Regions from separate parts of the Enterobacter sp. RHBSTW-00994 genome, predicted to be linked through region 2. Evidence: predicted binding sites of a transcription regulator. Region 2 holds the regulator's gene; the other holds the start of a gene.

What was found. The regulator LexA, encoded in region 2, represses DNA repair genes until DNA is damaged. The targets are predictions, from matches to a motif close to TNCTGTATGTACATACAGNA.
Positions count from the first base shown of each region.
Region 1: the regulator LexA is predicted to act here: its motif matches at 10,965-10,984, upstream of mutH (DNA mismatch repair endonuclease MutH).

Region 1 covers NZ_CP056199.1:3,773,740-3,789,743, forward strand. Annotated here, with positions in the region: gene ptrA (pitrilysin) at 1-398, opposite strand, end outside; gene recC (exodeoxyribonuclease V subunit gamma) at 539-3,913, opposite strand; gene HV346_RS18010 (prepilin-type N-terminal cleavage/methylation domain-containing protein) at 3,926-4,249, opposite strand; gene HV346_RS18015 (DUF2509 family protein) at 4,234-4,638, opposite strand; gene HV346_RS18020 (prepilin peptidase-dependent protein) at 4,635-5,195, opposite strand; gene HV346_RS18025 (prepilin peptidase-dependent protein) at 5,186-5,650, opposite strand; gene thyA (thymidylate synthase) at 5,835-6,629, opposite strand; gene lgt (prolipoprotein diacylglyceryl transferase) at 6,636-7,511, opposite strand; gene ptsP (phosphoenolpyruvate--protein phosphotransferase) at 7,741-9,987, opposite strand; gene rppH (RNA pyrophosphohydrolase) at 10,000-10,530, opposite strand; gene mutH (DNA mismatch repair endonuclease MutH) at 11,214-11,906, shown strand; gene HV346_RS18055 (YgdI/YgdR family lipoprotein) at 12,036-12,254, shown strand; gene HV346_RS18060 (NADP(H)-dependent aldo-keto reductase) at 12,378-13,418, shown strand; partial or broken gene HV346_RS18065 (IS4 family transposase) at 13,454-14,774, opposite strand; gene lplT (lysophospholipid transporter LplT) at 14,909-16,004, opposite strand, start outside.
Region 2 covers NZ_CP056199.1:276,134-292,137, reverse strand. Annotated here, with positions in the region: gene HV346_RS01365 (ribonuclease domain-containing protein) at 1-299, shown strand, start outside; gene HV346_RS01360 (hypothetical protein) at 370-777, shown strand; gene HV346_RS01355 (hypothetical protein) at 779-1,069, shown strand; gene HV346_RS01350 (response regulator transcription factor) at 1,155-1,748, opposite strand; gene HV346_RS01345 (hypothetical protein) at 2,065-3,198, shown strand; gene alr (alanine racemase) at 3,258-4,337, opposite strand; gene dnaB (replicative DNA helicase) at 4,483-5,895, opposite strand; gene HV346_RS01330 (quinone oxidoreductase) at 5,961-6,944, shown strand; gene pspG (envelope stress response protein PspG) at 7,129-7,371, opposite strand; gene dusA (tRNA dihydrouridine(20/20a) synthase DusA) at 7,534-8,529, opposite strand; gene HV346_RS01315 (conjugal transfer protein TraF) at 8,612-9,859, opposite strand; gene HV346_RS01310 (cupin domain-containing protein) at 10,030-10,518, opposite strand; gene zur (zinc uptake transcriptional repressor Zur) at 10,634-11,149, shown strand; gene HV346_RS01300 (CsbD family protein) at 11,219-11,428, opposite strand; gene dinF (MATE family efflux transporter DinF) at 11,576-12,895, opposite strand; gene lexA (transcriptional repressor LexA) at 12,960-13,568, opposite strand; gene HV346_RS01285 (diacylglycerol kinase) at 13,677-14,045, opposite strand; gene plsB (glycerol-3-phosphate 1-O-acyltransferase PlsB) at 14,200-16,004, shown strand, end outside.

The DNA.
Region 1 (16,004 bases), 1.4 Mb from region 2:
ACTTCGAGATAAAACGCCGTGCGATAGGGTGCAGTACTGGCATTGTGGCTGCCGCCATGCATTTTCAGAAATTCGGATAAGCTATCCGGCTGAGGGTATTTTTTAGACCCCATCAGCGTCATGTGTTCCAGATAGTGGGCAAGCCCTGGGTGAGCATCAGGGTCTTCAAGCGACCCAACAGGAACAACCAGCGCTGACAGCGATTTCACCGCCTGTGGATCGGAAACCAACAGTACAGTCATGCCGTTATCAAGACGAATCGCCTGATACTGACGGGTATCTTTTTCGCTCTTACGGATAGTTTCCTGAACGGGTTGCCAACCGGAGTCTGCCTGAGTGACGGGAGCCCAAAGGGCGACAAACAAAACAAACGCTTTGAACAAGGTGCTGCCTGGCATTCACGACCTCTTTATCACGGCTACATCATTAACAAACTGCGTGCTGGACACACCAGCATCTCTTTCTTTTGGTACATCGGTCCGTGATAAGAAGTGCATAATAAATGAACACCAAAATCTGTGCAATTTTTATACAGCAATCAGGACTGATTAAATTTAAACAAGGGTAACAGGTAGTGCTGCGCCTCTTTCGTGATGGTCTCGAAGTATTCTGGCTCAAGTGTACGCCACAGGCGTTGATACCAGACATCGTCGCCTTCACCACGCACCATCATGTTTCCTTCGTACGCCTGCAAGAATTTACTACGTGCTTTCTGCAACGTTGCATCGTCCGTTAACATGGCATCATTCTGCACATCGTAACAAGCTTTTATCCACGCCCCTCCACTTTCTGGCAGGAGCAGGAGAGGTTTGTTCATCCCTTGCCGATAGCCTTCAACAAACACTGACAGCAAGGTTAACGCCTGATCTGCAGCCATCGGAGGAAAACGCCACTCGCCCTCTTTACGCACGAACAACCGGCTTTCACCTTCATTACCACCAGCACTATAGACAAGATGTTCGAGCCAGAGTTGCAAGCCTTGCGAAACGCTGAGCATGGATGGACGCCAGCGGAGCAGCCCGTCTGGCTGAACCTGAGAGAGCCAGCCCGTCAATTGCACACCATTGCAATTGAGGTCTATTTCGAGACTTTTCCCCGGTTGGCGACATTCGATAACACGGCCTGCAAGGGCAAGCATCTCCTGGCATTGCGCATCCCAGGCTATTTCCCCGAATGCACCATATGGCAACTGCCCGGCAGCCCGATAACGACGGAACAGACTGTGTGCATCTTCCTGCTCGACGAGCGCGTTCAACAACTGAACATTCAACTGATAGCGCTCAAGCCCTTCAAGGGTAAAGGGTTCAGTATCAGGAATATCGCCCTCTTCAGATCGAAAGTTGACTTGTAATCGCTGCTGAAAGAATGCCCGCACCGGATGTGACCAGAAGCGCAAGAGTTGCTCAAAGGTCAGTGTGTCAAACGGGCGTGGTTCAAGCTCCTGAATAAACTCAGTGTGTGCAGTCCCCTCTTTTTTCGCCGCGGGTAGCCACTCACTGGCGTAGCTTTGATACTCACTTACGACATAGTTCATCGGATCAAAGGGCATTCGGCTATGGCAAAACGTAATGTGCGCCTTCACGTGCTGTTCGCTTTCGTCACAATTACGCGCTTCATCCCCTGGCAGATAGTGACTCTGCCCGATGTAATCCACCAATTCTTGCACCAGAACCGACGGAAAACGCTCACTGTTATCCTGAATTGAGCGCCCGATATAACTGATATACAACTTGCTTTGAGCTGAGATCAGCGCTTCGAGGAAAAGATAGCGGTCATCATCACGCCGACTACGATCGCCCCGTTTCGGTTTCGGACTCATCAGATCAAAACCCAGAGGCGCGAGTGCTCGTGGGTAAATACCGTCATTCATCCCCAGCAGGCAAACCACTTTGAACGGAATAGAACGCATGGGCATCAAGGTACAAATGTTGACAGGCCCGGCAAGGAAGCGCTGGCTGATTCGTTCTTGATCAAGCCTCTGGGTCAGTTCGTCACGCAATAGCGACAGGGGAACCGTCTCCGTATAGTGGGAATCAGCCCCCTCTTCAACGATCGCCTGCCACTGCTTTTCAATGAGTGCCATTGCCGCTTCTGTTTCACTATCCGGCAGGAAGAAATCACTGAGCATCTCACGGCAAACCGGTAGCCACTCTTCAAGGGTGCGAGGCTGTATCAGCTCACGCCGCCAGCGGTTAAGCTGCATCAACAACGAGGCCAGATGGCCAACCAGCTCAGCAATGAGACCGCTGGATTCATCATAAGGCAGAACATCTTTCCACTCGCCCTGGCTGCTCTCCATTGCGTAGCCCAGCAACATACGCGTAAGCCCAAACTGCCAGGTATGTTGACCAGTAGGCGGGAGATCAAATTCCTGAACGTTATCGTCATCAATCCCCCAGCGCACGCCGGATTCATTCACCCACTGGCGCAGGTAGCGTAACCCTTCTTCATCAATTCCAAAGCGGGCTGCCAGTACAGGTACATCAAGTAGCGCCAGCACATCTTCAGAGATAAACCGGCTATCAGGGAGTGACAGCAAACTAACAAATGCCTGCAATGCCGGATGAGACTGCCGCGCTCGTCGGTCAGATATTGCATAAGGCAGATAACGCTCCCCCGTGGCGCTACCAAAAACGGCCTGAATGAAGGGGCTATAGCTATCGATATCAGCCACCATCACCACGATGTCGCGCGGGGTTAAATCAGGATCGTCTTGCAGGAGTGCCAGTAAACGGTCGTGCAGGATCTCCACTTCACGCTGCGGGCTGTGGCAAACATGGATCGATATACTGCGATCGTCAGGATCCAACTTTCTCTTCCGATCGCTACGCGCAAATTCGTCGGCAGTGATCCCCGCAACGGCACGATTTTCAAGATCCAGAATGTCTAACTGGATATTGTGTAGCAAGCTATCCGGGCTGATCTCCGCAAACGCATCAACATCGCCCTCACCTGATGAAGTGATATCAGAGAGCATGTGAATATAATCGCGTCCCAATTTTCCCCAGGAGGCAAGAAGTGGATTTGGAAGGTTCTGAATACCCTCTTCATCGAAGAGCATCGATGCCGTTGCACTGTCCTTAAACAGCGGGATGGTCCGTTCTTCAAAGATGCGCCGTCTTTGCCTTGTCACCAGTCTCGAAAGCCAGCGCGAATCCTGAATATCCCCCCAATAATGGCGGCATGGGTTAGTAAACAGGATATGGATATCAACATGCTTACCCAGTGCTTTTAGCGCATCCAGATAAACTGGCGGTAGTGCCGAAATACCACAAATAAACACCCGTGATGGCAGTCCCGTGGGGCGCTCTGAAGCGGTTTCCAGTATTGAAATGAACCGATCGTATAAATTGGCACGATGCCACAACGGTTGGCCTAGCTTCGCGGTATGTTCTACCAGCGCTTTCCACAATGGTGCTTGCCAGATCTGCGCCTCCGGCAGATCATCAACCAGCTCGCCAGCCTCCCAACGGGTCAGCCATTGCGGGCGATAAACCAGATATTGGTCGTAAAGATCGGCAGTACGCGATGCGAGCTGGAACAGTTTTCGTTTGTCGGTATCGTCATTGAGATAGTGGCGTAGCATAGCGAATTCATCACGCGCCAACATTTCCGGCAGCAGCGCCATCAACTTCCAGCTCATACTTTGTTTGTTGAATGCGCTCTGTTTTGGGATATCTGGCAATACGCGAACAAACATGTCCCAGATAAAACTGGCGGGGAGTGGAAATTCGATGTTCGCCGCAATACCGAATTTTTGCGAAAGTGACATCTGTAGCCACTGCGCCATCCCAGTGCTTTGCACCAGCACCATTTCGGGCTCAAAAGGATCGTCAAGGCGCTCTCGCTCAACAATGAACTCCATCAGCGCTTCCAGCACATCCAGACGATTTGAGTGGTAAACCCTTAACATAGACGCTCCCGACTATTGGCTGACCGGGCAATGCAGGCGAGTCATCTCACCACGCCGCCCCAGAGGAGAAATAAGTGTAACCGTGATGCTGACACATCCCGACTGCGTTGTCTGCCCCCGGTTAACCTGCCAACCTTCCGGCAGCGCTTTGGCTTCCAGTTGAGACTGATTCCAGGCATTGTGCCAGAGTTCGCGATATTGGTTAAAAACCGTAAAGCGAACGGCAAGTTCCCGATGATAACCAGACAGCGCCGTGACAATTAAGACCAGCAGCATCATCGCCAGCAAAACTTCAACCATGCTAAATCCTTTCTGTTTACTCAGGGCAACTGGCATAACGCACTTTCCTTAAGCGGGCAAAAATCACTCCAGCCATGTGGGGAAAAAATGATCTGTCCTTCCAGGACCTTGCCAGTACGCCACGACAGCAGATCATTGTTTCCAGCAATCAGCAAAACACGCTCATCGCTCAGAAGCTTCACACACACGCGTGCTGGCGGCTGTGCCTGTTTGCACTGAATATCGCTTTCTGGCAGCCAGTGCTGCATACGTCCCCATTCCAGTGCAGACTGTACGATGGCCTGAGACTGAAGGGACCGGCTCTCGCCACCAACCAATACACTGAAGGTATTTAGCTGCTGATTTAACCCAGAAAGCACCAGGCTACCAAGAACCAGCAACAGCAGAACCATGGCCAGTGACGACATTCCTCGCTGCCGATTCACAGGTTAAACCCTGTCACGGTATGGCGAGCGCTATAAGGGGAAGCGAGTGAGCCTGTTATTACTGCCGTCAGCTCAATATTCAGTTCTGGAGCGAAACCAGGTCGTTCAGTTTTGGTCACCACAAACTGTTGGATCCGAAGCCTGTCCGGGTCGGTGACTTTCTCCCACCCCTTCCCCTCACAGGATGTTGCACCTCGTAGTGTTTCCAAAGACCCCGATTCCAGACGAAAACCTGTCTGGTCGCTTTCAGATTGAGTGATGTCCCAATTTCCGTTGCTGTTTGCGTCCCACTGCACAATGACACAACGCCCCTGTTTACCGATCACCAGCCCTTGCCCCTGACAATTCCCAGCGCAATACCCTGCCCGCTGAAGCTGCTTTCCAATGGAAAAAAGACGCTGCCAGACCGCCTCTTCAAGCTCCCGTTGCCCAGATTGCAGCGAAATAGCCCGCTGCAGCCCGGGTAAAAAACGCGATGAGCTTAACAACAGGATGCTGCTGATCATCATGGCGATCAGCACCTCGATCAGCGAAAAACCACCTGCTCTTAGTGGCATGAGCTTTCTCCTGCGGTATTGCACATTCTGATACGCCCTCCATTCGAGATGATAATCAACCACTCCCCTGCACTGCTATGTACGCGAACTCTGCCTGCCCAGGCGGTGTCACGTAACCCATAAAACCCCAGCGAAGGCGTTAACTCCGTAATTGTGACTTCGGGCCAGAGCGGCCTTAAGACAAATGGTGTTTTATCCTCGCAATCAGACACCACCGAACTGACAAGGCAGGTGCTTGTTCCATTCAATATCAGACTAAGTTTATGGTCCCGGTTGTGCCTGTTAGCGTCGTTACGCAGGAAAACGAGGTAATCGCGAACCTGACCTGCGGTTTGCCATAACCGATGCTGTTGTTGCCAGTTGTTCCAGCCATAAAGTCCCGTTGCGCTAAGAATAACCACAACAGATATCGCTACCAGGGTTTCAATTAGCGTAAAACCGTTCTCTTTTTTCATGCCAGGAGTGTGGCGAAATGCAGGCATGCTGACGAGCCATGAATTGGAACATTACGAGCCGCCATCCAGTAAATTTTACCTGTTGCAGAGTGTTGCAAAACGGGCGGAAGCAGACTCGGAAAACAAAATAAAGGCGAAAAAAAACCGGCGCTAAAAAGCACCGGTTATGTCAGGATTTGCCGTATCAGATAGCGACAGGCGCTTTGATGCCCGGATGCGGGTCATACCCTTCGATCTCAAAATCATCGAAGCGATAATCAAAGATAGAATCAGGCTTACGCTTGATGACCAGTTTCGGCAGCGCACGTGGTTCTCGGGATAGCTGGAGATGTGTCTGTTCCATATGGTTGCTGTAAAGGTGAGTATCACCACCGGTCCAGACAAAATCACCCACTTCCAGATCGCACTGCTGCGCCATCATATGTACCAGCAACGCATAGCTGGCAATATTAAATGGCAGGCCGAGGAATACGTCGCATGAACGCTGATAAAGCTGGCAGGAGAGCTTTCCATCCGCCACGTAGAACTGAAAGAACGCATGGCAAGGCGCAAGCGCCATTTTATCCAGTTCGCCAACGTTCCAGGCCGATACGATGATGCGGCGCGAATCCGGATCATTTTTCAGCTGGTTGAGAACCGTGGTGATCTGGTCGATATGACGGCCATCTGGCGTTGGCCATGCGCGCCATTGCTTGCCATACACCGGCCCCAGATTCCCGTTTTCGTCCGCCCATTCGTCCCAGATAGACACGTTATTTTCGTGTAGATAGGCAACATTCGTATCACCTTGCAGGAACCAGAGCAGTTCATGAATGATCGAGCGCAAATGGCAGCGCTTCGTCGTCACCAGAGGAAAGCCTTCCTGTAAGTTGAAGCGCATCTGGTGGCCAAAAATAGAGAGCGTACCGGTTCCGGTACGGTCGTTTTTCGGCGTGCCCTCATCGAGCACTTTTTTCATCAATTCAAGATACTGTTTCATGGTTCCTCAGGAAAGTTGTTGCTGTGGACGGCGACGATACGCCCAGACCATCATAATGATGCCCGCGACAATCATCGGAATAGAGAGGATCTGCCCCATACTGATGTACTGTACCCACGCGCCAGTAAACTGCGCATCTGGCTGGCGGAAGAACTCAACGATGATACGGAATGCGCCGTAGCCAATCAGGAACAGACCCGATACGGAGCCCATAGGACGCGGTTTGCGGATAAACAGATTCAGAATGATAAACAGCACCACGCCTTCGAGCGCCAGTTCATAAAGCTGAGACATATGGCGCGGCAAGACACCGTAGGTATCGAAAATCGATTGCCACTCAGGGTGGGATGGCAGTAACGCCACGTCTTCAGCACGAGACCCCGGGAACAGCATCGTAAACGGAACGCTCGGATCAACACGACCCCACAGTTCACCATTGATGAAGTTACCCAGACGCCCAGCGCCCAGACCAAACGGGATCAGAGGCGCAATAAAGTCAGAGACCTGGAAGAAATTGCGTTTGGTGCGTTTGGCAAAAATGACCATCACCAGGATCACGCCAATCAAGCCACCGTGGAAGGACATGCCGCCGTCCCAGACGCGGAACAGATAAAGCGGATCGCTCAGGAATACCGGGAAGTTATAGAACAAAACATAACCGATACGGCCACCAAGGAATACCCCCAGGAAACCTGCGTAAAGCAGATTTTCAACTTCGTTCTTCGTCCAACCGCTACCAGGACGACTGGCGCGACGGCCAGCAAGCCACATAGCAAAGATGAAACCCACCAGATACATCAGGCCGTACCAGTGAAGTGCGACGGGGCCGATTGAGAAAATGACCGGATCAAATTCCGGAAAATGCAGATAACCACTGTTCATCTGTCACCACAAGATGTTGTTATTCCGCTGAAAGTGGACAGCGGTAGAAATGCGCACCAGCCGATGGCAGGGGCTCCAAAGTTGCGAATCATAGCATAAGGCTGGCGCAGAGGATGCGCCTGAGATGTAAAAGATGTGTATATCTGGTGGTATGGCTTGTTGTCCTCTCCCTGTGGGAGAGGATGAAAAAAATGATGTTTTTTCCCCTGCGATAAGGGAACAGAGGACATTATCGACCGCCGCGAATAAGACCGCCCATACCACGTCGCTCCATAAAAGCGGCTACCTGATGTCGAACTTCAGTTGCCAGTTGGGCCTCAAGGCTGCGCGCAGCAAGTTCTTGCGCATCTTCATAGTCGATATGCCGCAGCAGGTACTTCACGCGCGCGACAGAACGACCGTTCATCGATAAGTGGCGGAACCCCAGGCCAATCAGAATGGCGACACACATAGAGTCTCCCGCCATTTCACCGCACAAACGCAGATCGAGTCCGTATTGCTCGGCTTCACGGGCGATCATAGCCAACGCGCGGAGCATGGCGGGATGCAGGCTGTCATAGATGCTGGCAACACGCGTATTGTTACGATCTACCGCCAGGATGTACTGCGTGAGATCGTTAGTGCCGACAGAGATAAAATCAACGCGATTCGCCAGTTGAGGCAGCATGAAAACCATCGAAGGGACTTCAAGCATGACTCCGATACGTGGCTTAGGGATCGCATAACCGATCATCTCCTCCACTTCACGCCCTGCGCGTTCTATCAGGCGACGTGCCTCGTCAATTTCATCAATGCTGGTGACCATCGGCAACAAAATACTGAGGTTGCCCGTCGCCGCATTTGCACGCAGCATGGCCCGCACCTGGATCAAGAAGATCTCTGGCTGATCGAGCGTAATGCGGATCCCACGCCAACCCAGACAAGGATTCTCCTCACTGATCGGCATATAAGGCAGTTGTTTGTCGGCTCCAACGTCCAGGGTGCGTAACGTAACGGGTTTGTCGTTAAACATCTGCAACATCCCCTGATATTGCGCGACCTGCTCCTCTTCTGACGGGAAGCCGCTTTGCAACATAAAGGGAATTTCAGTGCGGTATAAACCGATACCATCAATACGGCTACCGAGCTTTTCTTCGTGCTCAGGGCTCAAACCCGCATTGAGCATCACTTTTACCCGCTCACCACTTTTGAGCTGAGCAGGCAGATTAACGTCATCTTCTGCGAGTTTGCTTAATTCATTCTCTTCGCTGATGAGGCGCTGGTATTCCTGCAGTAACACTGGCTCAGGATCGACCAATAACTCACCACGATAGCCGTCCACAACCAGAGTACGTCGATGGAGTACCGATGGCTGGATATCCGCGCCCATGACGGTTGGAATGCCTAATGCACGCACCATGATGGCCGCATGGGAGTTAGCTGCGCCATCGCGCACCACCACGCCCGCCAGCCTGTCGTGCGGCAGCTCTGCAAGCGTTGTAGCCGAGAGTTCATCAGCCACCAGCACAAATCGTTTTGGCCAAGCATTTGCGCCCTGAATGGTATCGTCGAGATGGAACAGCAGGCGCTGCCCCAGGGTGCGCAAATCACCCGCTCGCTCTTTGAGATAACCGTCCGTCAGCGCCGCGAATTGCTCGGCAAATTTCTCGATGATCTTTTTAACAGCCCATTCAGCCACCGAGCCTTTGTCTACTTCAGCAAACAGCTCCCGGCGCAGCCGCGCATCGGAAAGCAAGTGCGAGTAGAGATCAAAGATGGCGGCAGTCTCTTTCTGCGCACCTGCGGAAAAACGCTTACTGTAGCGACGAAATTCATTCGCCGCTTCTTCCAGAGCAGCGGTAAGGCGTTCGCGCTCCTGCACGGCATCCAGCGTCGAAGCTTCGTACACCTGCTCCATCAACGGCAGCGTTGCGTCCATCCAGCCTTCAGCAATGGCGACCCCCGGTGATGCCGGGAGTGCGCGAATGCGCGTGTGACGATACTGCCCAAACAGCGCCGCAAGCTGAGATTGCGAGAGGATCGCCGCCATCTGTGTCGCCAGCGTAACAAGGAAAGACTCTTCGCTTTCGTCGTACTGGCGCAGTTCGCGTTGCTGTACCACCAGCACACCGAGCAATTGACGTCGCTGGATGATTGGCACACCGAGAAACGCCCTGAAGCGTTCTTCTTTTACGGAAGGAATGTATTTAAAACTGGGGTGTTTTTGCGCATCAGCCAGGTTGATAGGTTCAGCGAGGCGTCCGACAAGGCCTACAATGCCTTCATCAAATGCAAGCGTAACAGTGCGGCCGCGTGGTTTCTTCAAACCACGGGTCGCCATCAGGTAATAACAACGCCGGTCATGGTCGGCCAGATACACCGAACAGACTTCGGTTTCCATCGCAAGACAGATGTCGGTGACCAGAATATTCAGCGCCTCGTTCAGGCGAGGTGCACTGGCCACCTTTTCGACTATTTCTCGCAAGCGGGTGAGCATGATTTGCGTAGCTTAACCTCTTTTACGTCGCCAGGCAGGTGCGCTTTGCGGCTTAGGAGGAACCTCCTGTAGCGACATCACAACACTTGCGAACTCTTTCATCACCCTACGGTAAACATCGCGTTTAAACGACACGACCTGACGAACAGGATACCAGTAACTCACCCAACGCCAGCCATCGAACTCAGGCGTACTGCTGGTTTGCATATTGATATCTGAATCGTTGCCCACCAACTGCAGAAGAAACCACTTCTGTTTCTGGCCGATACATACCGGCTTTGTGTCCCAACGCACCAAACGTTTCGGTAACTTGTAACGCAACCAGTTGCGGGTCGAAGCCAGGATGCGAACATCTTTTCGGCTTAAGCCGACCTCTTCGAACAACTCCCGGTACATCGTTTGTTCTGGGGACTCCCCTGGATTTATCCCACCTTGCGGGAATTGCCAGGAGTGCTGACCATATCGTCTGGCCCACATGACCTGACCCTGACGATTACAAATTACGATACCTACGTTTGGGCGGTAGCCATCGTCATCAATCACCGGACTACCCCAAGCTAAACCTTATATATGAATGATTGTTTCACACTCCAGGGAGGTGGTAAACCTCTCTCTTACAGGCCTGCAATCGAATAACATTTGAATAACTCACAAAAAACAATGGAGTTATAAACAGATGAAGGGCCGCAAGGCCAATTTTATTCACCTTTTCTGTGGATATAGTTGTGAAGAAGTATGGAATTACCGATGGACAACCTAAAACCCTCGACAAATCCACTGCAACACGAATTAATATAATATGTTATTTTTCATTATGTTAATCATTTAACTATGAGAAAATCATTGGATAACGTGATGATCATCACATCAGAGATCTTCGACTTGATGAAAGATCGAACAGCGTCGGTTTTATCCACAGATTGTGCCAATAAGTTAGGCACAATTTGTGTGAAAATTCGATTTTCGTCGCACGTCAAGGCTGTAAATTGAAACAGTAGTATGGGTTATTCCCAGTTATCCCACTTTTCTGTGGATAACCTAGTGTAAGATCCTGTTTATTGTCGGTGACCAGATTTGCACAACCGTGTTTTACGCGAGCCACGATTTGTTTTATTTAACAAAAAAAACCTATAAATCATACACATGTCATATTAGTACAGAAAACGTTAAACTCTATCCACAGAGCACAATTTATTAGTTCATTTTTTAATCAAAGGGTTATCTTCATGCTTCCGCTTTCTCCGCTGCTCTCCCCCCCTTCCAGCGAAGACCAACTTCTGCACCAGGCACAGTGTCTGGCGGGCTATACGCTCGGAGAACTAGCCGCCATAGCAGGCTTACCCATTCCAGCTAATCTCAAACGCGATAAAGGCTGGATCGGCATTTTGCTTGAACAGTGGCTGGGGGCCAGCGCAGGTAGCAAGCCAGAGCAAGATTTCGCGGCGCTGGGGATTGAACTGAAAACCATCCCTGTGGATAGCCAGGGGAAACCTCTGGAAACCACGTTTGTGTGCGTCGCCCCCTTAACTGGAAATACAGGTGTGACCTGGGAAACCAGCCATGTTCGCCACAAACTGAAACGAGTACTGTGGATCCCTGTTGAAGGGGATCGCGCAATCCCACTTGCGGAACGCCATGTCGGTGCACCTCTTCTCTGGAGCCCAGATGCGCATGAAGAGCGGCAACTCTGTCTGGACTGGGAGGAGTTGATGGATATGATCGTGCTTGGACAGGTTGAACGCATTACGGCCCGCCATGGAGACGTTCTCCAGTTGCGCCCTAAAGCAGCGAACAGCAAGGCGCTGACCGAAGCGATTGGTGCTCAGGGTGAAACAATCATGACCTTGCCGCGTGGTTTTTATCTTAAAAAGAACTTTACCGGCGCACTGCTCGCGCGTCATTTCTTACTAAAAAGATAGGTTTTTAACGAAATTTGCGCAGTATCAAACATAATCATCTGCTTTTTAAGATTTTACCGCTTTGCGATCGCGGAATATCAGGTTATTACTACACTATGACTTGATACGAGCCAGGTGAGGATGATAACGATGAAAAAATGGGCAGTGTTAATCTCAGCAGTCGGTTTAGCCTTCGCGGTTTCAGGTTGCAGTAGCGATTATGTGATGGCAACAAAAGATGGTCGTATGATCCTCACTGATGGAAAACCCGAAGTCGACGATGATACCGGCCTGGTCAGTTACCGGGATCAGGAAGGGAATAAAATGCAAATCAATCGTGATGAAGTGTCGCAAATTATCGAGCGATAAACAGATAAAGGTCAGTCGCTTGCTGGCCTTTTTGATTTTTTCCTTCCCCTTTTGCCTCCCCTCTGCCATGTTTATACTCCTTCGTCGGGACGTTCCTGACGCCCATTGTAAAGGAAGCCGGCTATGCATTATCACCGTATCCCCCACAGCTCTCTGGAGATAAGCCAACTGGGGTTGGGCACGATGACTTTCGGTGAACAAAACAGCGAAGCCGATGCCCATGCGCAACTCGATTACGCCATCAGCCAGGGGATTAACCTGATTGATGTCGCAGAGATGTACCCTGTACCTCCCCGTCCGGAAACACAGGGGCTAACTGAAACCTACGTCGGTAACTGGCTGGCAAAACGCGGCAACCGTGAAAAGCTGGTCGTCGCCTCTAAAGTCAGTGGTCCTGCACGCAACAATGACAGCGGGATCCGCCAAAACCAGGTACTGGATCGCAAAAACATTCGCGCCGCACTGGATGCCAGCCTGAAGCGCTTGCAGACTGACTATCTCGACCTGTATCAGGTTCACTGGCCTCAACGTCCAACGAACTGTTTCGGTAAACTCGGCTATAGCTGGAATGAGAGCGCCCCCGTTGTTACCTTGCTTGAAACACTGGAAGCCCTCACGGAATGCCAGCGCGCAGGTAAGATCCGCTATATCGGCGTCTCGAATGAAACCGCGTTTGGTGTGATGCGCTACCTTCACCTGGCTGATAAGCATGATTTACCGCGTATCGTCACCATTCAGAACCCTTATAGCCTGCTAAACCGTAGCTATGAAGTGGGTCTGGCGGAAGTTACACAATATGAGAACGTGGAGCTACTCGCCTATTCCTGTCTGGGCTTTGGAACGCTCACGGGCAAATACCTGAATGGCGCAAAACCTGCCGGGGCGCGCAATACCCTGTTCAGTCGCTTTACGCGTTACAGCGGTGAGCAGACACAGAAAGCCGTTGCGGCCTATGTCGATATTGCGAAACGACACGGGCTTGATCCAGCCCAGATGGCGCTGGCTTTTGTGCGTCGCCAGCCATTCGTTGCCAGTACCCTCCTGGGAGCAACCACCATGGAACAGTTGAAAGCAAACATCGACAGTTTCCATCTGGAACTGAGCGAAGACGTTCTGGCGGAGATAGAAGCGGTGCATCAGATTTATACCTATCCAGCACCGTAACAAAAGCAAAACGGCAACCTCCGGGTTAATGCTGGTCACTTAAGGTGACCAGCAACCTTTTTATCCGGATATTTTCTGGTCTTTACCCTGAGTTCCCGCGGGTAACTTCGCTCCCTTCTCTCCGGTAATATCAGCCATTTCGCTTGTTCATACAGCGTTCTCATTTCGCCCGGCATTTTTCCCGGTGAGGCCCACGGCAGGGTTATCAGTAGCCGGATTATTTCGCTTATCGCTCCACTGAAGCTAAGCTGGTTAGGCAAATCATCTCCCTTCAGATGGAACACCATCTGCACCATCTGATATTGCACCAGCTTATACGCCAGTAGCCCCCCCCACAGCGCCTGCCTCACCAGTTCCGGCAGGCGACTGCGTAACGTCCATCGACTGTCCAGCATACTCTGCCTGGCTTCCCGGTAACCCAGCTCTGTTTCCCGGCGGTGGCGATATAACTCACTGATGTCATTGCCTGGATAACGATTCGGGTCTGTCAGTGATGTCAGCACCTGCCTCTCTTTTCCGTCCACCCTGCGGGTCAGCAGTCTTCCCACTATTTCTTCCGGGACCCCTGGCCAGTGCTTCCGGGCTCGCGGGCTGGTTTTCAGGCAGACCAGTTCATCTCCGCGGCCCAGACGGCGAACCACCCGATACTGTGTATTCTTTTTCAACGGCAACAACCAGTGCCGGTTTTCTCCTGATGTCTGCCAGTGATGGAGCAGGCCCATCGGGTAAAATCCCTTATCGAACAGGGTAATACTGTTATCCGGCGCTTTCTCTGTCAGTTGCTCAGCCAGCCTCATTTCGCTGATATTTTCACTGTCGAAAGCACTGGCTGTGATCAGATGGCTGCTCAGCGCCATCAGACAAACCATACGTACCTGAGGATAACCCCCTTCGCCATACTGACTGGTGTGTTTACTGAAGGCGGCTCTGTTTTCCGGTGTATCTGCGGTACGCCAGACCACGCCATCGACAGCAAAGAGGTTCAGTCCGTGCCATTGTGGATGCACTGCCTGTTGATTCCAGTACTGCCGGGTGATATCAAAAAGCTCCCGCACAGCGTTCTCTCCCAGAGTTTTACGGCGCTGAATGACAGCACTCCGGGCGGTAAAAGGGGGGCAGTACGGTCAGTGATATCCATCAGATTTACGATTTCTGTCATTGGACGGTCGCAGAAAATGGACATCCCTACGACAAGCCAAATCATCGACCCGAGAGGGAGTTTGCGTTTACGCAAAGTGACGGTATCGGTCAGCGTGAGGCCTGCTGAATAAGCGCCGGGGGAATGAGGTCGGCGAGACTACGGGCACGCTCTGGAGTGGTGGCGTTGATAATGCCAGGTGCCTGATAAAGTTCCATTTAAAAAGGGCTCCATCATGAACATGGAACCCTTTTTACACCAGCCACCGGATCGGTCAATCGATCCTTAACTGATCGGCATTAACCTCCTGGTTGCCGTTTTTCATCTTTTTGCGAACTGCAGACCGTGCCATTTAGCGGCGGCGTTGCCAACCCCATAATCCCGCAATCGCCAACGCAAACAGCGCCCCGAAGCCCACACCAATGCCCACCACCGGTATACCCACTTTAACGGCCAGCGAGTAGAGTCCCAGCATCAGCAGCATTGCCGTGTTTTCACCAAGGTTTTGTACCGCAATGGCATTTCCCGCCCCAACAGTATGTTTGCCTCGCTCCTGCAACAATGCATTTAATGGCACAACAAAGAAGCCACCAAGAATGCCGATCAGTATCAATAATGCGTAAGCCGGTAGCAATGCGTGTTGCAGGGAGAAAACCAGCACCACAACACCAATCAAGATCCCGGCAGGCATGCAGCGTGCAACGGTATCGAGCGTCACCAGTTTTGCTGCTGCCCCGGCCCCAACCACAATCCCCACGGCAACCATGGCATTGAGATAGGTCGGCGTCGCGTTGTCAGTAATACCAAGTGCTACAGGAACCCATAACACCAACAGAAAACGCAGCGTTACGCCTGCGCCCCAGAACATGCTGGTTCCCATGAGCGAGAAGCGCGTTTCACCGTTACGCCACAGTACCCGGCAGGCGTTAAAGAAACTGGCTGTCATCGGTTTAACACGCCAGGATTGCCCTGGCCTCGCGACGGGTAGCTTAGGAATAAACAGGTTTGCAATGACCGCGCCGCCATACACCACCGCACAAATCCCGAGTGCAGCCAGTACATGCCAGTCAGCCAGCACGCCCCCGGCAACCGAACCTATCAGGATCGCTGCAATCGTCGATGACTCCATCAAACCATTCGCTTTTACCAGCTTATCACCGGTCGTCAGTTCACCCAGAATTCCGTACTTCGCGGGTGAATAGGCTGCTGCGCCAATCCCTACCAGCGTGTACCCGATAAACGGATTAAAACCAACACAGATACTGGCCGCCCCAAGAAGCTTGAGGCTGTTAGCGAACATCATGACGCGCCCTTTCGGGAAACTGTCTGCCACTTGTCCAACAAATGGCGCAAAGATAATGTAAGCACCCACAAACACCATCTGGAGAACGGGCTGACTCCAGTCAGGGTAAAACTCCGCTTTCAGCAACGCCAGAGTGGCAAACAAC
Region 2 (16,004 bases):
AAAATTTTGGCCGCTTGCCGGATCGCTATATCACGACGGAAGAAGCCAAAAGGCTTGGCTGGTCTGGTAAAGATTCAGAGTCACTTTGGGGGTTAAAACCGACCAATAAAAAGTGGATTGGCGGCGATCGTTATAGCCATCCATCTCTGCCTACACCTCAGACCTGGCTGAGCGCAGATATTGATGTTGCCAAAGGCCATCGCAGCCCTAAGCACGTGATTTATAGTTTTTCTGGGCAGCAGCGGTATATCACTACCGATAATTATCAACACCTGGTTGAGTTAGCGCCTTGCCAATAACGAGTCTATGTAACGGTGATAAAGTCCCCTTCTTAGTTAAGGGGACTTTATTCTTGCTGAGGATAATTTCATGTCTGCTATCTATCTTCCGACACTGATAAGTGAAGCATTACTGGCTTTTTCAGGTTTATTTGGTGGTGTGAGTATCTCTTTTTTCTGGCAGCCTCAACGATTACACCAGCATAGCCGGTTTATGGCTGGCATTATATTTGGTGGTATCAGTATGGGAGCAGCAGTAGCCCTTGGAGGGCTATCTGCCCGCTGGCTAAAAATCGATCTCAATCAGGCCGATATTACCCTAGGACTGGGATATATATTGGGCGCACTCAGCAACGGTTTGATTGTCTGGCTGGCCAATTTCTTTCGACGCAATGAACAACGCGATATTTTCGATGTTGCCAGCGTCATTAGAAGAAAAGTCAGAAATGAGTCTATCCCTTCGCCACAGTTAAATGACAATAAAATAGACGGAGAGTAGCATGCCTAACATCATGAATGGTTGGCTTCTGTATTTTATTATTGCTGTCGATCTTACCACATCATTTCTTATCCTCTTTGCAGCGTATAGTCGTAGAGTTCATGCTTTACCCGTAATGAGTAAAGTCGGCATAGCCGCACTGGCGTTTGGTTTTTTTGGTGAAAGCAGTTTGAACATAAAATTCATTTTAACGGGGGCTGATATTCTGAGTGACAGTTTTCCTTTCTGGCTACTGCAGGATTTTGGAACGCTGGTTGTTGTGATTTATTACTTTCAAGCAAAATATAAATAGCATGTTTAAAGCGCAACACAATACTGCTTGTTGCGCTTTAATTAATGCGTACTGCGACGCCATAATAAAATTTCGTAAACAATATCTAATTAGCAATATATTTAAAATAGATCATCGCGGCTTGTGTGCGGTTGTTAACCTGGAGACGGTGAAAAATAGATTCAAGATGAACCTTTACCGTCCCCGCGCTGATATTCAACTGCCGACTGATTTGCTTATTAGTCCCTCCATTCGCCAGAAGATGCAACACCTCTTGCTGACGCTGGCTTAGTGAGTGAATGGGGGCAGCAAAGGTGGGTTGCTCACGGTGTACGACTGCCTGCTCAGGAAAACAGACCACACCAGATGCCACCATCGTCAATATTTGGCTGATCTTCTCCACAGAGAGATCTTTGGTGAAGATACCTTTTACATTCTGCCTAATATAAAAATTAAATATTCTCTCCGTCGTTTTTCTCAACATAACCACAATGGGCAATGCTGGCCGCTCCGACGTCAGTATATTTATAAAATCACTGCATTTTATTTCTCCATCCAACAAAACAATACTGATTTGCCTTGATGACAAAATTGATTGTGCATCTTCAATGCTGTTTGTAGCAAACACGGTACACTCCGGCATCACTCTCTTCAGTTCAGTCTTCATACCGTGAATGTAGATCGGTAATTCATCGATCATCAATATATTCATTGCGATTTGACCTCATGTAATTTCGTCTTCCTTAGATTATTCAATCAACCTTTTCCGAAATGAGTATGGGTGGTATTTTCAAACTTTAAAAACTGCATTTGGCATAAGGCAATTGTCATATTCCTGTTTAAATATTTAAGCTGCACTTAACAAAAAATATAGCTCTAATTAACTATATACAGTCATTGATCATACGAACAATAACCTAGGCTTATCGGTCTATTTTATCATGCGTTTTTCATGCTTATTATTCAAACGCACATGTGCCTTCCCTTTACATATTAATATTTAAATGAGGTTTGCTATGACAACATTAACAGTGTATTTCTGTGGTACAGGCTCTAATAAATTTGATGATTCACATGATAATTATTGGAATGGCGAATTGATTTCAATGCTGGCGGCGAATAACAAAGGAAAAGAGTTTGCGGAATGGGTTATTCTTGATGGTCCAGGAAGTGGTAACCTGCAAAGCGACGAGTTATGGGTTAAAAGTGGTGATTACTCTCAACTGCGAGGGCAACTCCTTGGAAGTGGCTGGAAAGAGAATGTTCAGCATGCTCTCAATATTATGAAAGGACATATTGACTGGCAGCGTGAAAAACTGACCAAAGAAAATTACGCTCAGTTGAAAAAAGCAGGTATTCCCATTGAAGATGTTGAAGTAACAGGTTCCTTCTGGTGGCGAAAATATGATTATGGCGATCGAAAAGTCACCCAACAGGAACTTCAGCAGCAGATTATTAAAACCTTCCGAAAAGGACAGATTCTGCCAACACAGGTCAACTTAGTGGGATGGAGTCGGGGTGGCATTAGCTGCCACATGCTCGCCAATGCCATGCTTGCCGATCCTGTTCTGACCACCATCCCGGTCAATATTTTTGCAGTTGATCCGGTTCCGGGAACAGGTAATTTTCAGACAGAGAAAGTGACCTTAGGCAGTAACGTCAGAGAATATGTTGCATTCTATGCTAAAGATGAGCGCTCAAAAGGTTTCTCCTGCGTTATTCCGAAAACAGACAAAGTGACCCAGGTGCATATTTACCCTATGGCAGGGCGACACGCCACACTCGTCGGAAATGCATCTGCAAACGGAGACAAAGGCGAGAAGCTCCTGCACGAACCGGGGATGATCGTGCGTCATTTTGCAGAAGTTTGCCTGCAAAGATGGGGAGTGAATATGGATAAAAAACTCAGTCTGGATGGCGTACAACTGCTGGAGTTGCACCAGTCGATCCAACGCAAAGCCGCGCTGTTTATGCAAATGCAAAAGAGCGTCTATACCGTTTCCGAGAATGATAAAGGTGAACGCTATGTCTCTTCAGGCAGCACCGGCGTGCCTTTCTCGACTCTGCGGGGAAATACTTTCATACCGGAATCAGGACTGGCCTCGGACTATTTAACCCATCAGGCTATTTATGATGTGCTGAAACCATAAAAAGTCGGCATAGCATCCAACAGCCATCACGTCTGTTGGATGCATTGACTCAAGCCAGCTTAATCAACGTACTTCATTGCGACCCGTGAGGTCAGGCGCGTAATAAGTTCGTAAGCACTTACTTTTGTCATTTCAGCAATGCGTTCAACGGGTAAGCCTTCACCCCACATCACCACGGCATCACCGGCTTTATCTTGGGCGTCTGGGCCCAGATCGACGCAAATCATGTCCATCGCCACGCGGCCCACGATCGTCACTTCACGACCATTGACCAGCACTGGCGTGCCGGATGGCGCAGCGCGCGGATATCCGTCACCATACCCCATTGCGACCACACCCAGCCGGGTATTACGCTCACTGACCCAGGTTCCACCGTAACCCACCGGCTCACCCGCCATGTGATCGCGTACGGCAATCAGGTTAGACACCAGCGACATCACAGGCTGGAAGCCAAAATCAGGCCCCCAGGGCTTGTTCTCCAGCGGTGAAACACCATAGAGAATAATCCCCGGACGCGCCCAGTCGAAGTGAGACTGCGGCCACAGCAAAATGCCACCGGACGCCGCAATAGAGCGCATTCCCGGCTTGCCTTCACAGAAGGTATTGAAAATATCGAGCTGTTGCTCCGTCGCACCGCATTCCGGTTCATCAGCACGGGCAAAGTGGCTCACAATATTCACCGGCTGGCGTACGTTTTTGCACTGACAAAGACGCTGGTAAAACGCCTCTGCATTTTCCGGGCGCACACCCAGACGATGCATACCGGTATCAAGCTTCATCCAGACGGTGACAGGCTCACTCAGCTCTGCGGTTTCGAGTGCAGAAAGTTGCTCTTCGTTATGTACCGCCGTATGCAGATGCTGGTCGGCAATGGTCGGCAGATCTGCCGCTTCAAAAAACCCTTCGAGCAACAGGACGGGTTGTGTGATCCCTCCCGCGCGCAGTCGGAGGGCCTCTTCGAGACGGGCGACACCAAAAGCATCGGCATCGGGGAGCGTTCGCGCGGTCTCAAGAAGACCGTGTCCGTAAGCGTTCGCTTTCACGACTGCAACGAGCTTGCTGGCAGGAGCCAGTTCACGAAGGCGTTGCAGGTTGTGTCGCAGAGCGCGGCGGTTAATGACTACTGTTGCCGCTTGCATTTGAAATCCTTAATAAAAGAATCTCCAGAATCATTCGCGTTGCAGGAAAGCGACAAGCCCGTGAATCTCCCGGAGCTTAGAAAGCTAAGTGTCTGGGATGATCGGGCGTTGTCAACGTACCTGCGGCGTGAAGGATGACGGAGATTTATTCGTCATCATACTGAGGGCCAGCGTAATTATCGAAACGCGACCATTGTCCGTTAAAGGTCAGACGTACCGTACCGATAGGGCCGTTACGCTGCTTACCAATAATGATTTCGGCGATCCCTTTCAGGTCGCTGTTCTCGTGATAAACCTCATCACGATAGATAAACATGATTAAGTCGGCATCCTGCTCGATGGAGCCCGATTCACGCAGGTCGGAGTTTACCGGGCGTTTATCCGCACGTTGTTCCAGGGAGCGGTTCAACTGTGACAAGGCAACAACAGGAACCTGCAACTCTTTGGCTAATGCCTTGAGTGAACGGGAGATCTCTGCGATTTCCAGCGTACGGTTATCCGACAGCGATGGCACACGCATCAGTTGCAGGTAGTCGATCATGATGAGGCCGATACCGCCATGTTCGCGGGCGATACGACGTGCGCGGGAGCGGACTTCCGTCGGCGTCAGGCCAGAGGAGTCATCAATATAGATATTGCGCTTTTCCAGCAGAATCCCCATCGTGCCGGAGATACGCGCCCAGTCCTCATCGTCGAGCTGGCCAGTACGAATTCGGGTCTGATCAACGCGCGACAGCGAGGCCAGAGAACGCATCATAATCTGATCCGATGGCATCTCAAGGCTGAAGATAAGAACTGGTTTATCCTGCAACATCGCCGCATTTTCGACGAGGTTCATAGCAAATGTCGTTTTACCCATCGAAGGACGCGCCGCGACAATAATCAAATCCGACGGCTGTAGGCCCGCGGTTTTCTTATTGAGATCGTCATAGCCCGTGTTGACGCCCGTGACCCCATCATGTGGCTGCTGGAACAACTGCTCAATGCGTGCGACAGTCGAATCAAGCACTTCGGCAATGTTTCTTGGGCCTTCATCTTTATTGGCGCGGCTTTCGGCGATTTTAAAGACACGAGATTCGGCAAGATCGAGCAGATCTTCGCTGGTACGCCCCTGTGGATCAAAGCCCGCTTCAGCGATTTCATTCGCGACGGCGATCATTTCACGGACAACAGCACGTTCACGAACAATGTCAGCATAAGCGCTAATGTTCGCCGCACTTGGCGTGTTTTTAGACAATTCAGCCAGGTAGGCAAACCCACCGACGCTGTCCAGTTGCCCCTGACGCTCCAGCGACTCCGCGAGCGTGATCAGGTCAATCGGGCTGCCCGACTCTTGCAGTCGTGCCATTTCGGTAAAGATATGGCGGTGAGGACGGGTATAGAAGTCGTCGGACACGACGCGTTCGGCAACATCGTCCCAGCGTTCGTTGTCCAGCATTAAACCGCCCAACACCGACTGTTCCGCTTCAATCGAGTGTGGCGGGACTTTTAACCCGGCAACCTGAATATCGCGTTCACGGGGTTCAGTCTGTTTGTTGAAGGGTTTGTTTCCTGCCATAGTGAATGGAGTTACCGAGATAAAGAGTGGGTCGAAAGATTACCACATTTTCTTATGGAGGAAGCATGGCAACGCGTATTGAATTTCACAAGCATGGCGGCCCTGAAGTACTCAATGCGGTGGAGTTTACCCCCGCAACACCTGGCGAAAATGAAATCCAGGTTGAAAACAAGGCTATCGGCATTAATTACATTGATACCTACATTCGCGGCGGCCTGTACCCGCCTCCGTCGCTGCCCAGCGGACTGGGAACCGAAGCCGCTGGTGTGGTGATTAAGGTGGGCAGTGGTGTCAGGCATATTAAAGAAGGCGATCGTGTCGTGTATGCGCAATCATCGCTGGGTGCTTACAGCTCTGTGCATAACGTTCCGGCAGATAAAGCCGCTATTTTACCGAACGCCATCTCCTTCGAGCAGGCAGCCGCTTCGTTTCTGAAGGGGCTGACGGTTTATTATCTGCTGCGCAAAACCTATGAAATCAAACCTGACGAGCCGTTCCTGTTTCATGCGGCCGCAGGCGGCGTGGGATTGATCGCCTGTCAGTGGGCGAAAGCGCTGGGTGCAAAGCTGATTGGTACAGTGGGGAATGCACAAAAAGCACAACGCGCCCTGCAAGCAGGCGCATGGCAGGTGATTAACTATCGCGAGGAGAGCATTGTCGAGCGCGTGAAAGAGATCACTGGCGGCAAGAAATTACGCGTGGTGTATGACTCCGTTGGTAAAGATACCTGGGAAGCATCGCTGGACTGCCTGCAACGTCGGGGCCTGATGGTGAGTTTTGGTAACGCATCGGGCGCCGTAACCGGCGTGAACCTGGGCATTCTAAACCAGAAAGGGTCTCTGTATGTGACTCGCCCTTCACTGCAAGGCTATATCAGCACACGTGAAGAGCTGGAGGAGGCCAGCAACGAGCTGTTCTCGCTGATCGCCAGCGGTGTGATTAAAGTGGATGTGGCAGATGCGCAGAAATACGCTCTCAGCGATGCGCGGCGTGCGCATGAAGTGCTGGAGAGTCGGGTAACACAGGGGTCAAGTCTGTTAATTCCCTGAGCCCTAAAAAGAAATTGGGCTTCCCGTAGGAAGCCCTTTCTTTTTTTAGTTCGGCTGTATGTAGGGTACAGCTCGATGAATTCTTTAACGGCGGTCATAGTGACAGATTCGATAAGTAAATCCTATTCCGTTCTAAGCAATGCCGCAGGAAAAGTTGCAGGTATGTGACGAACCCCTCAATACCTTAGTAACGAAAGCGGTTATTGCGCTGATACTGCGAAACTTTTGGTGTTTTAATCGCCCGAATCACCCACACCACAACAACGGCCAGAAGCAGCCATGGCAGCAGCTTAATCATCAGCGCAAACAAGCCACCAATAAACATCACGGCAGTCGCAACAACAATTGCCGCCAGAATGCCAAGCAGTGAAACACCGGTCACCAGCAACATGACAAAAAATCCAACGATAAAAAGAAGTTCCAGCATGATTCCCCCTAAAAATTATCTTGTCCGGCGGCATTACGCGTACCGGCTTGCATGCAAAGGGGATTACAAGAAATGTGCCAAAATTAATTCATTGATTTAAAAGCAAAACGCCCTGCAAGAGGGTTGCAGGGCGTGGTGAATTTGACCATCTTTTAGCGAAATTTATCGCTTATCTGCCACCAGACGCAGCGCGTGCTCCAGCACGTTAATGTCTGCACCCGCTTTATGTGCATTTTCACTCAGGTAGCGACGCCACTGACGCGCACCAGGAATCCCCTGGAACAAGCCGAGCATGTGACGCGTGATATGGCCAAGATAGGTTCCATTACTCAACTCACGCTCAATGTACGGGTACATCGCCCGCACCACAGCAACCGGATAGGTATCCGCACCTTCGACACCAAAAATTTCACGATCAACCGTCGCCAGAATACCTGGATTTTGGTACGCCTCGCGTCCCACCATCACCCCATCCATATGCTGAAGATGCGTTTTGGCCTCCTCCAACGATTTAATGCCACCGTTAATCGACATCGTCAGATGCGGGAAATCGCGCTTAAGTTGATAGACACGCGGATAATCCAGTGGCGGGATTTCGCGGTTCTCTTTCGGGCTCAGGCCTGAAAGCCAGGCTTTTCGTGCATGGATGATGAACATCTCGCACTCACCTTTACCGGCAACCGTCGTCATGAAATCGCAGAGAAATTCGTAGCTGTCCTGATCATCGATCCCAATACGGGTTTTTACGGTGACCGGAATCGACACCACATCGCGCATGGCCTTCACGCAATCGGCAACCAGTTGAGCATTGCCCATCAGACATGCGCCAAACATGCCGTTTTGTACACGATCGGAAGGGCAACCGACATTCAGGTTGATCTCATCGTACCCGCGCTCTTCCGCCAGCTTCGCACACTGGGCAAGCGCGGCCGGATCGCTTCCGCCCAACTGCAACGCAACCGGATGTTCTTCCTCGCTGTATGCCAGATAGTCTCCCTTGCCGTGAATAATCGCACCTGTTGTCACCATTTCGGTGTACAGCAGCGTATGGCGAGAGAGCTGACGCAAGAAATAGCGGCAGTGTCTGTCCGTCCAGTCGAGCATAGGTGCGATGGAGAAACGGTGTGCAGGGAAAACAGGCTGTGATTCTGACGACATGGCGAAGTTTTAAGCATCTGGTGGAAAAGGGGCGCTACTATAGCACAAAGAAAAGTCGGAGGCGCAGCGCCTCCGCTTCACTTTAGAACGCCACGCTCAACTGTGCACCTGCACCCCAGGTTTCGTCCTCACCATAGAGCCCCATCAGGTCAACATGTACCGTGTTAAACGGTGCAAACCCGACACCTGCGGTAAAGACATTGCTGTCGTTATTCTTCACATCAGCACGATAACCGGCACGAACGGCCAGCCAGCTTAACGGGGTCACTTCCGCGCCCACGCCAACGTACTGGGAATTCTCTTCACTTTTAAAACCTTTGGTTTCGGTCAGATCACCATCGGCAGTCAGCGTCACCAGGCTGGTATGCCAAGCCACACCAGCTGTCACGACAGGGCTGATTTGGTAGGTATCGCGTACACCATCCACCTCTTTGGTGTCGATATCGCGGGAGAAGAGGTTTTGCCCGGTCAGACCGACCGTCCAGTTCTCGCCAAAATCGGCGGCAAGGCCAGCATCGACGTTAAATCCTGTGTCATCATTACGATAGCGGCTGCTGTTAATATCGTCGCTGTTAAAATTGTAAATCGACACGGTGTAATTATAGAGCCAGGTTTTCTGCAACTTCGGAGTGATCCCGACCGAAACCGGTACGCCACTGATATCAAACTGTCGCGCCAGTGCAACGCCATAATCAGAAACAATCGCCGCCCGACCAAAGCCTTTAGATTTCAGATTATCCGGATCAACGCCCAGGATTGTTGCCGGTGTTTTTTCAACCGCGCGCAGCATATCGATATCACCCTGATCGATATAAGAACTGACGCGCGCACGCGCATTCGCTTTTGCCACAAACGCGACGGATAACGTGTCATTCGGAATACTGACAGCAATGCCACCCCCCGCTTTCCCGCTGGCGGTTTTTCCTTTCAGAGATTCCAACTGGCTGGCCAGATCGCCTGCCGCAGAAGAGACCTGCTTGTAGCCGGAGCTGGTGGGGTTGAAGAGATCGAAAAGGTTAATGTCATCCAGGGAGCTGCGGTAGCGATTGATATCGTCGCTGACGTCATCAATTTTATCCCGCAGGTTGTCTTTGTCGGAAATTTGCGCGCCAATAGACGGCAAAATAACGGTAATGCCATCGTCAGGCTTTGCTTTAGCCAGCAAAGCAGGGTTGATTAACACCCCGCTTCCGTAGCTGCCTGCGGCAACACCTGTGCCCCCCATTGCGTCACTACGCGCTTCTGTCCAGGTATTGGCGGCAGATGCCTGATGCGCCGCAAAAAAAGAGACAGCAATGCTAACCACCGAAAATTTAAATACTTTTTTCACAGTATGCTCGTCTTATAGTCTGTTATGAAATAGCCCTGTCTGTTATCACCCAAACAGGAACGAACTATTGCTGTGAATAAGTACAAAAAGACCCGCTATTTCCTTAAGTTAAATCACCCATCTGGCCTATTGTATTTTGTGACGGCCCTCAATATTTATAGAAGAGGATATTATTTTCGCCCAGCTTTTCCGTCATGCGGGCCAAAAAACTGCGGTGGATGGTCAACCCAGCGATCCTCACGCGTCGCGGCATAGACCGGATTCAGCGGGTAATAGATGCGGTTATGCTTTTTATTTGCCTCGCCAACAACCAGCAGCCGCACCTCTTCATCAGTGTTATTGATAAAGGTATGGCATACGCCGGTTCCGGCAGGAAACCCGACGCTATCACCTGGCTCCAGCTTCCACAGGTAGCCGTTAATCCAGGCTTCGGGATATCCTTCCAGCACGTAGATAAACTCCTCTTCATCACTTTCTGCATGTGGATACGAGGTGCGACGCCCTGGGGGTAATCGCTCATGGTGAATACCAATACGGCCAAGACCGAGTTTTCTGGCCAAGGGCGCGCCAATGGAGAAACGTTCGTCACTGTCGGGATACGTTGCATCGTCCGCACCTTCGATGTCTCGCCAGTGCCGGATACAGTCAGGTCTTTTCATTATTTATTTCCTGTATTGCGATGCGTCAGGTATAGCACAGCCCGGCGGATCTCGGTGTTTTTAGCAGAACATGGTAGAGTGAGGGTTTTCGATCCTACAACATCCGAGGTGCTAAATGGATAAGACCACAACGCAAGAGCTGTTAGCGCAAGCTGAAAAGCTGTGTGCCCAACGCAATGTGCGCCTGACTCCACAGCGCCTTGAAGTCTTAAGGCTGATGAGCCTCCAGCAAGGTGCGATCAGTGCATACGATTTGCTCGACCTGCTTCGGGAAACAGAACCACAGGCGAAGCCTCCAACGGTGTATCGCGCGCTGGATTTCCTGCTGGAACAAGGCTTTGTGCATAAGGTTGAATCAACAAACAGTTATGTTCTGTGCTACTTGTTTGATCAGCCCACCCATACCTCTGCGATGTTTATCTGCGACCGCTGTGGCGTGGTGAAGGAAGAGTGTGCGGAAGGTGTTGAAGACATCATGCATACGCTGGCAGCGAAAATGGGCTTTGCACTGCGTCACAATGTTATTGAAGCACACGGGTTGTGCTCAAACTGCGTAGAAGTGGAGTCCTGCCGGCATCAGGGTGAATGTCACCACGACCACTCGATTCTGGTAAAGAAAAAACCCCGCTGACGGCATAGAAAAGGGCGGCTCAAAGCCGCCGACAGGGAGTACATCCTTGTACTTACGGGTATAACCTGTTTACCAGCGGTAATCGTTACGTTTTTCCCAGTCACCCACTTCTTTCTCTGCCTGTTCTTTAGCGTAGCCGTAACGCTCCTGAATTTTACCGACAAGCTGATCGCGTTTACCTTCGATGACGGTCATATCATCATCAGTCAGCTTACCCCACTGCTCTTTCGCTTTACCTTTGAGCTGTTTCCAGTTGCCGCCGATTTCGTCTTTATTCATCATCACATCCTCATCGTTCGGTCATTCAATAGTGAAAAGGGTCGCCCGAAACCTTCATTTCATGCTGGACGTGATAATAATTTTAGTCGAGCCTGTGGCATCTAAGAATTTATTCAGAATCTTTTACCATCAGGAGATTTTAAGGCGTTATGAAAACCAGGTGTTATTCCGCCAGTGGCGATGCCAGATAACCGCCAGTGATAACCCTCGCAGGGAAAGAAAGACCGCCAGTGCCAGCCATAGCCCGTGGTTACCCAGATACGGTAACGTGAGCAACGTCAGTGCAAATCCAGCAGCGGCAACGGCCATACTGTTGCGCATTTCCGCTCCACGCGTCGCACCGATGAACATGCCATCCAGCAGATAACACCAGACCCCCACTATCGGTAGTACCACCTGCCAGATGATGTAGTGGCCTGCCAGTTCGCGCAGTGCCGGTAATGACGTTAATAGCCCCACAATATGTTCGCCCAGGAAGGCGTAGATCAACGCAAAGATCAGCGCCACCAGCCCCGCCTGACGGCAGGCCGCGCGCCAGACATCCTGCAACTGACCGCTTTCCCCCGCACCGTACGCGTGCCCGGAGTGGGCTTCAACGGCATAGGCAAAGCCGTCCAGTGCATAGGCGGTAAAGGTCAGCAGCGTCATCAGTACTGCATTAACCGCCACAATCTCTGGCCCAAGGCGCGCGCCGAAAACCGTGAGCGCACCAAAACAGAGTTGCAGGAGGAACGAGCGGAGCATAATGTCGCGATTCAGCGCCAGGAGTTTACGGATATTGCCGCGCCAGGCTGCTTTCAGCATCGCCAGAGAGATACCGCGCATTTTCAGCACCCGCCACACCATCCATAACCCAATGATGAACGTCCCGTACTCCGCAATGGCAGTCGCCAGTGCCGCCCCCTGCACGTTCATGTGCAGCCCCATCACCAGCCACAGGTCGAGCACAATGTTGAGGATATTTCCCACCACCAGCAGGATCACGGGGGCACGCGCGTACTGAACGCCCAGCAGCCAGCCAAGCAACACCAGGTTTGCCAGCGAGGCCGGAGCACTGAGCCAGCGGATCTCAAGAAAGCGACGAGCCTGTTCGAGAACGGCCTCGCTACCTCCTACAATATGCAATGCGAGATCGATTAGCGGAGCACGTAACAGGACGATCACAGCACCCGCTCCCAGCGCCAGAATCAATGGCTGAACCAGAGCACGCGCCAGACGAAGCGGATCTTTCGCACCAAACGCCTGAGCGGTAAGACCCGTGGTACTCATCCGCAAAAAAAGCAACAGCATGAAGAGGAAGCTGGTCGCTGTCGCGCCAATCGCCACACCGCCCAGATAGACCGGCGAATCCAGATGGCCAATTACTGCCGTGTCCACCAGTCCCAATAACGGAACGGTGATATTCGAAAAGATCATTGGCAACGCAAGACGCCACAGCGCCTTATCTGAAGCAGTCAGCAGTGACATGAGAAAATACCGGGGCAGGAAAATAAGTCAGGCTGCGGGGATACCGCAGCCTGTCAGGAAGAGATTACAGCCATTCACCGTTACGGATAACGCCAACGGCAAGGCCTTCAATAGAGAAACTTTGCTCGCGAAGGTCAACTTCGATAGGAGAAAACTCGCTATTTTCTGGCAGAAGCTGAACGGTATTACCCTGTTTTTTCAGTCGCTTAACGGTCACTTCATCATCGATACGCGCGACAACAACTTGCCCGTTACGCACATCCTGCGTTTTATGTACCGCCAGCAAGTCACCATCAAGAATACCGATATCTTTCATTGACATGCCACTTACGCGAAGCAGGAAATCAGCGCTTGGTTTAAACATGCCTGGATCAACCTGGTAATGGCCTTCGATATGCTGCTGTGCCAACAGAGGCTCGCCCGCAGCCACTCGGCCTACAAGCGGAATACCGGTTTCTTCTTCCACCAAAAGGCGAATACCACGTGAAGCACCGGAAACAATCTCCAGGACGCCCTTACGTGCCAGCGCTTTGAGGTGCTCTTCGGCAGCATTTGGAGAACGGAAACCCAGACGCTGAGCGATCTCCGCACGCGTGGGTGGCATACCCGTCTGGCCGATATGATCCCGGATGAGATCAAACACCTCTTGCTGCCTGGTCGTTAACGCTTTCATTCCGCCCCCTGGGTGTATATACAGTTATGCTGTGAGTATATACAGTCAAAGGTGATTTTGGAATCAAAAACTGCACAAAAAACCAGGGAGTTACTTATTCCTGAAGGCTTATCGGAAATGTGACCAAAGAAGCGTGCCCCAGGTAATCATGGCGGTAATAATCGCCAGTAATACCGCTGCGGAACCCATATCTTTCGCACGCCCAGAAAGCTCGTGAAAATCAGAGCCAATACGGTCCACCACAGCTTCAATAGCACTATTAAGAATTTCCACTATCATCACCAAAAGCACCGAGCCAATAAGAAGAACGCGGGTGATAGCATCAACATCAAGGAAACAGGCGATAATCACCGCGACAATAGCGGCGATACCTTCCTGACGGAAAGCAGCCTCATTGATCCAGGCGGCGCGGAAACCTTTCCATGAATAGCCAGCTGCTTTGATAATTCGGGTTAACCCAGTGGTATTATTGGCCATTAAAAGAACCTTTTATGAGAAATAGCGTCAGTAACTATAGCCGCAGTCCATTTGACTGCCGCCTGAAGTATGACGGGTAACAACAGAAATTTTGCGCGCTTTCTGTTATCCTTGCGCAGCAATTGCATTATTAACCAGAGGCTTTACATCGTTTATGTCCGGCTGGCCACGAATTTACTACAAATTACTTAATTTACCATTAAGCGTCCTGGTAAAAAGCAAGTCTATCCCAGCAGAACCCGCGCTGGAATTAGGGCTCGATACCTCTCGCCCTATTATGTATGTTTTGCCTTACAACTCGAAGGCTGACTTGCTGACGCTCCGCGCCCAATGTCTGGCGCATGACTTACCCGATCCGCTTGAACCGCTGGAAATTGATGGCACATTGTTGCCACGCTATGTCTTCATCCACGGCGGACCGCGTGTGTTTACCTATTACACGCCAAAAGAAGAGTCCATCAAGCTGTTCCATGATTACCTCGACCTGCACCGCAGCAACCCCGATCTGGATGTTCAGATGGTTCCGGTGTCGGTGATGTTTGGTCGTCGTCCTGGGCGCGAAAAGGGTGAAGAAAACCCACCGCTGCGTATGCTTAACGGCATCCAGAAATTCTTTGCGGTGTCATGGCTAGGCCGTGATAGCTTCGTGCGTTTTTCCCCTTCCGTCTCCCTGCGCCGAATGGCGGACGAACACGGTACGGATAAAATCATTGCGCAAAAACTGGCGCGTGTTGCGCGTATGCACTTTGCCCGTCAACGTCTGGCTGCTGTAGGCCCACGCCTTCCGGCGCGTCAGGACCTTTTCAACAAGTTGCTGGCTTCCAAAGCCATAGCACGCGCTGTTGAAGACGAAGCCCGTAGCAAGAAGATTTCACACGAGAAAGCACAACAGAATGCCATCGCCCTGATGGAAGAGATCGCTGCGAACTTCTCCTATGAGATGATTCGTCTGTCCGATCGTATCCTGAGCTTCACGTGGAACCGTCTCTATCAGGGGATCAACGTGCATAACGCAGAGCGTGTGCGTCAGTTGGCTCACGACGGTCATGAAATTGTCTATGTGCCCTGCCACCGCAGCCACATGGACTACCTTCTGCTCTCCTACGTGCTTTATCACCAGGGGCTGGTTCCACCGCACATTGCTGCCGGTATCAACCTGAACTTCTGGCCAGCGGGCCCGATTTTCCGCCGCCTGGGTGCGTTCTTTATTCGCCGTACCTTCAAGGGCAACAAACTCTATTCCACCGTGTTCCGTGAGTATCTGGGCGAGCTGTTCAGCCGCGGCTATTCCGTTGAATATTTCGTTGAGGGTGGCCGTTCCCGTACCGGGCGTCTACTCGATCCGAAGACGGGCACGCTGTCGATGACGATTCAGGCGATGCTGCGTGGGGGAACGCGTCCTATCACACTGGTTCCGATTTACATTGGCTATGAACACGTCATGGAAGTGGGAACCTACGCGAAAGAACTGCGCGGAGCGACCAAAGAGAAAGAGAGCCTGCCGCAGATGCTGCGCGGCCTGAGCAAGCTTCGCAACCTCGGCCAGGGCTATGTGAACTTTGGCGAACCAATGCCACTGATGACCTACCTGAATCAGCATGTACCAGAGTGGCGTGAGTCTATCGATCCAATCGAAGCCATCCGTCCCGCCTGGCTCACCCCAACGGTAAATAACATTGCGGCCGATCTGATGGTGCGTATTAACAATGCCGGTGCGGCTAACGCCATGAACCTGTGTTGTACTGCACTTCTCGCCTCGCGCCAGCGCTCGCTGACCCGTGAGCAACTGACCGAGCAGGTCGATTGTTATCTGGACATCATGCGTAATGTTCCGTATTCACCTGACTCAACCGTTCCTGCAGCAACGGCCAGCGCCCTGCTTGATCACGCGTTGCAGATGAACAAGTTCGAAGTCGAGAAAGATACGATCGGTGACATCATCATTCTGCCGCGCGAGCA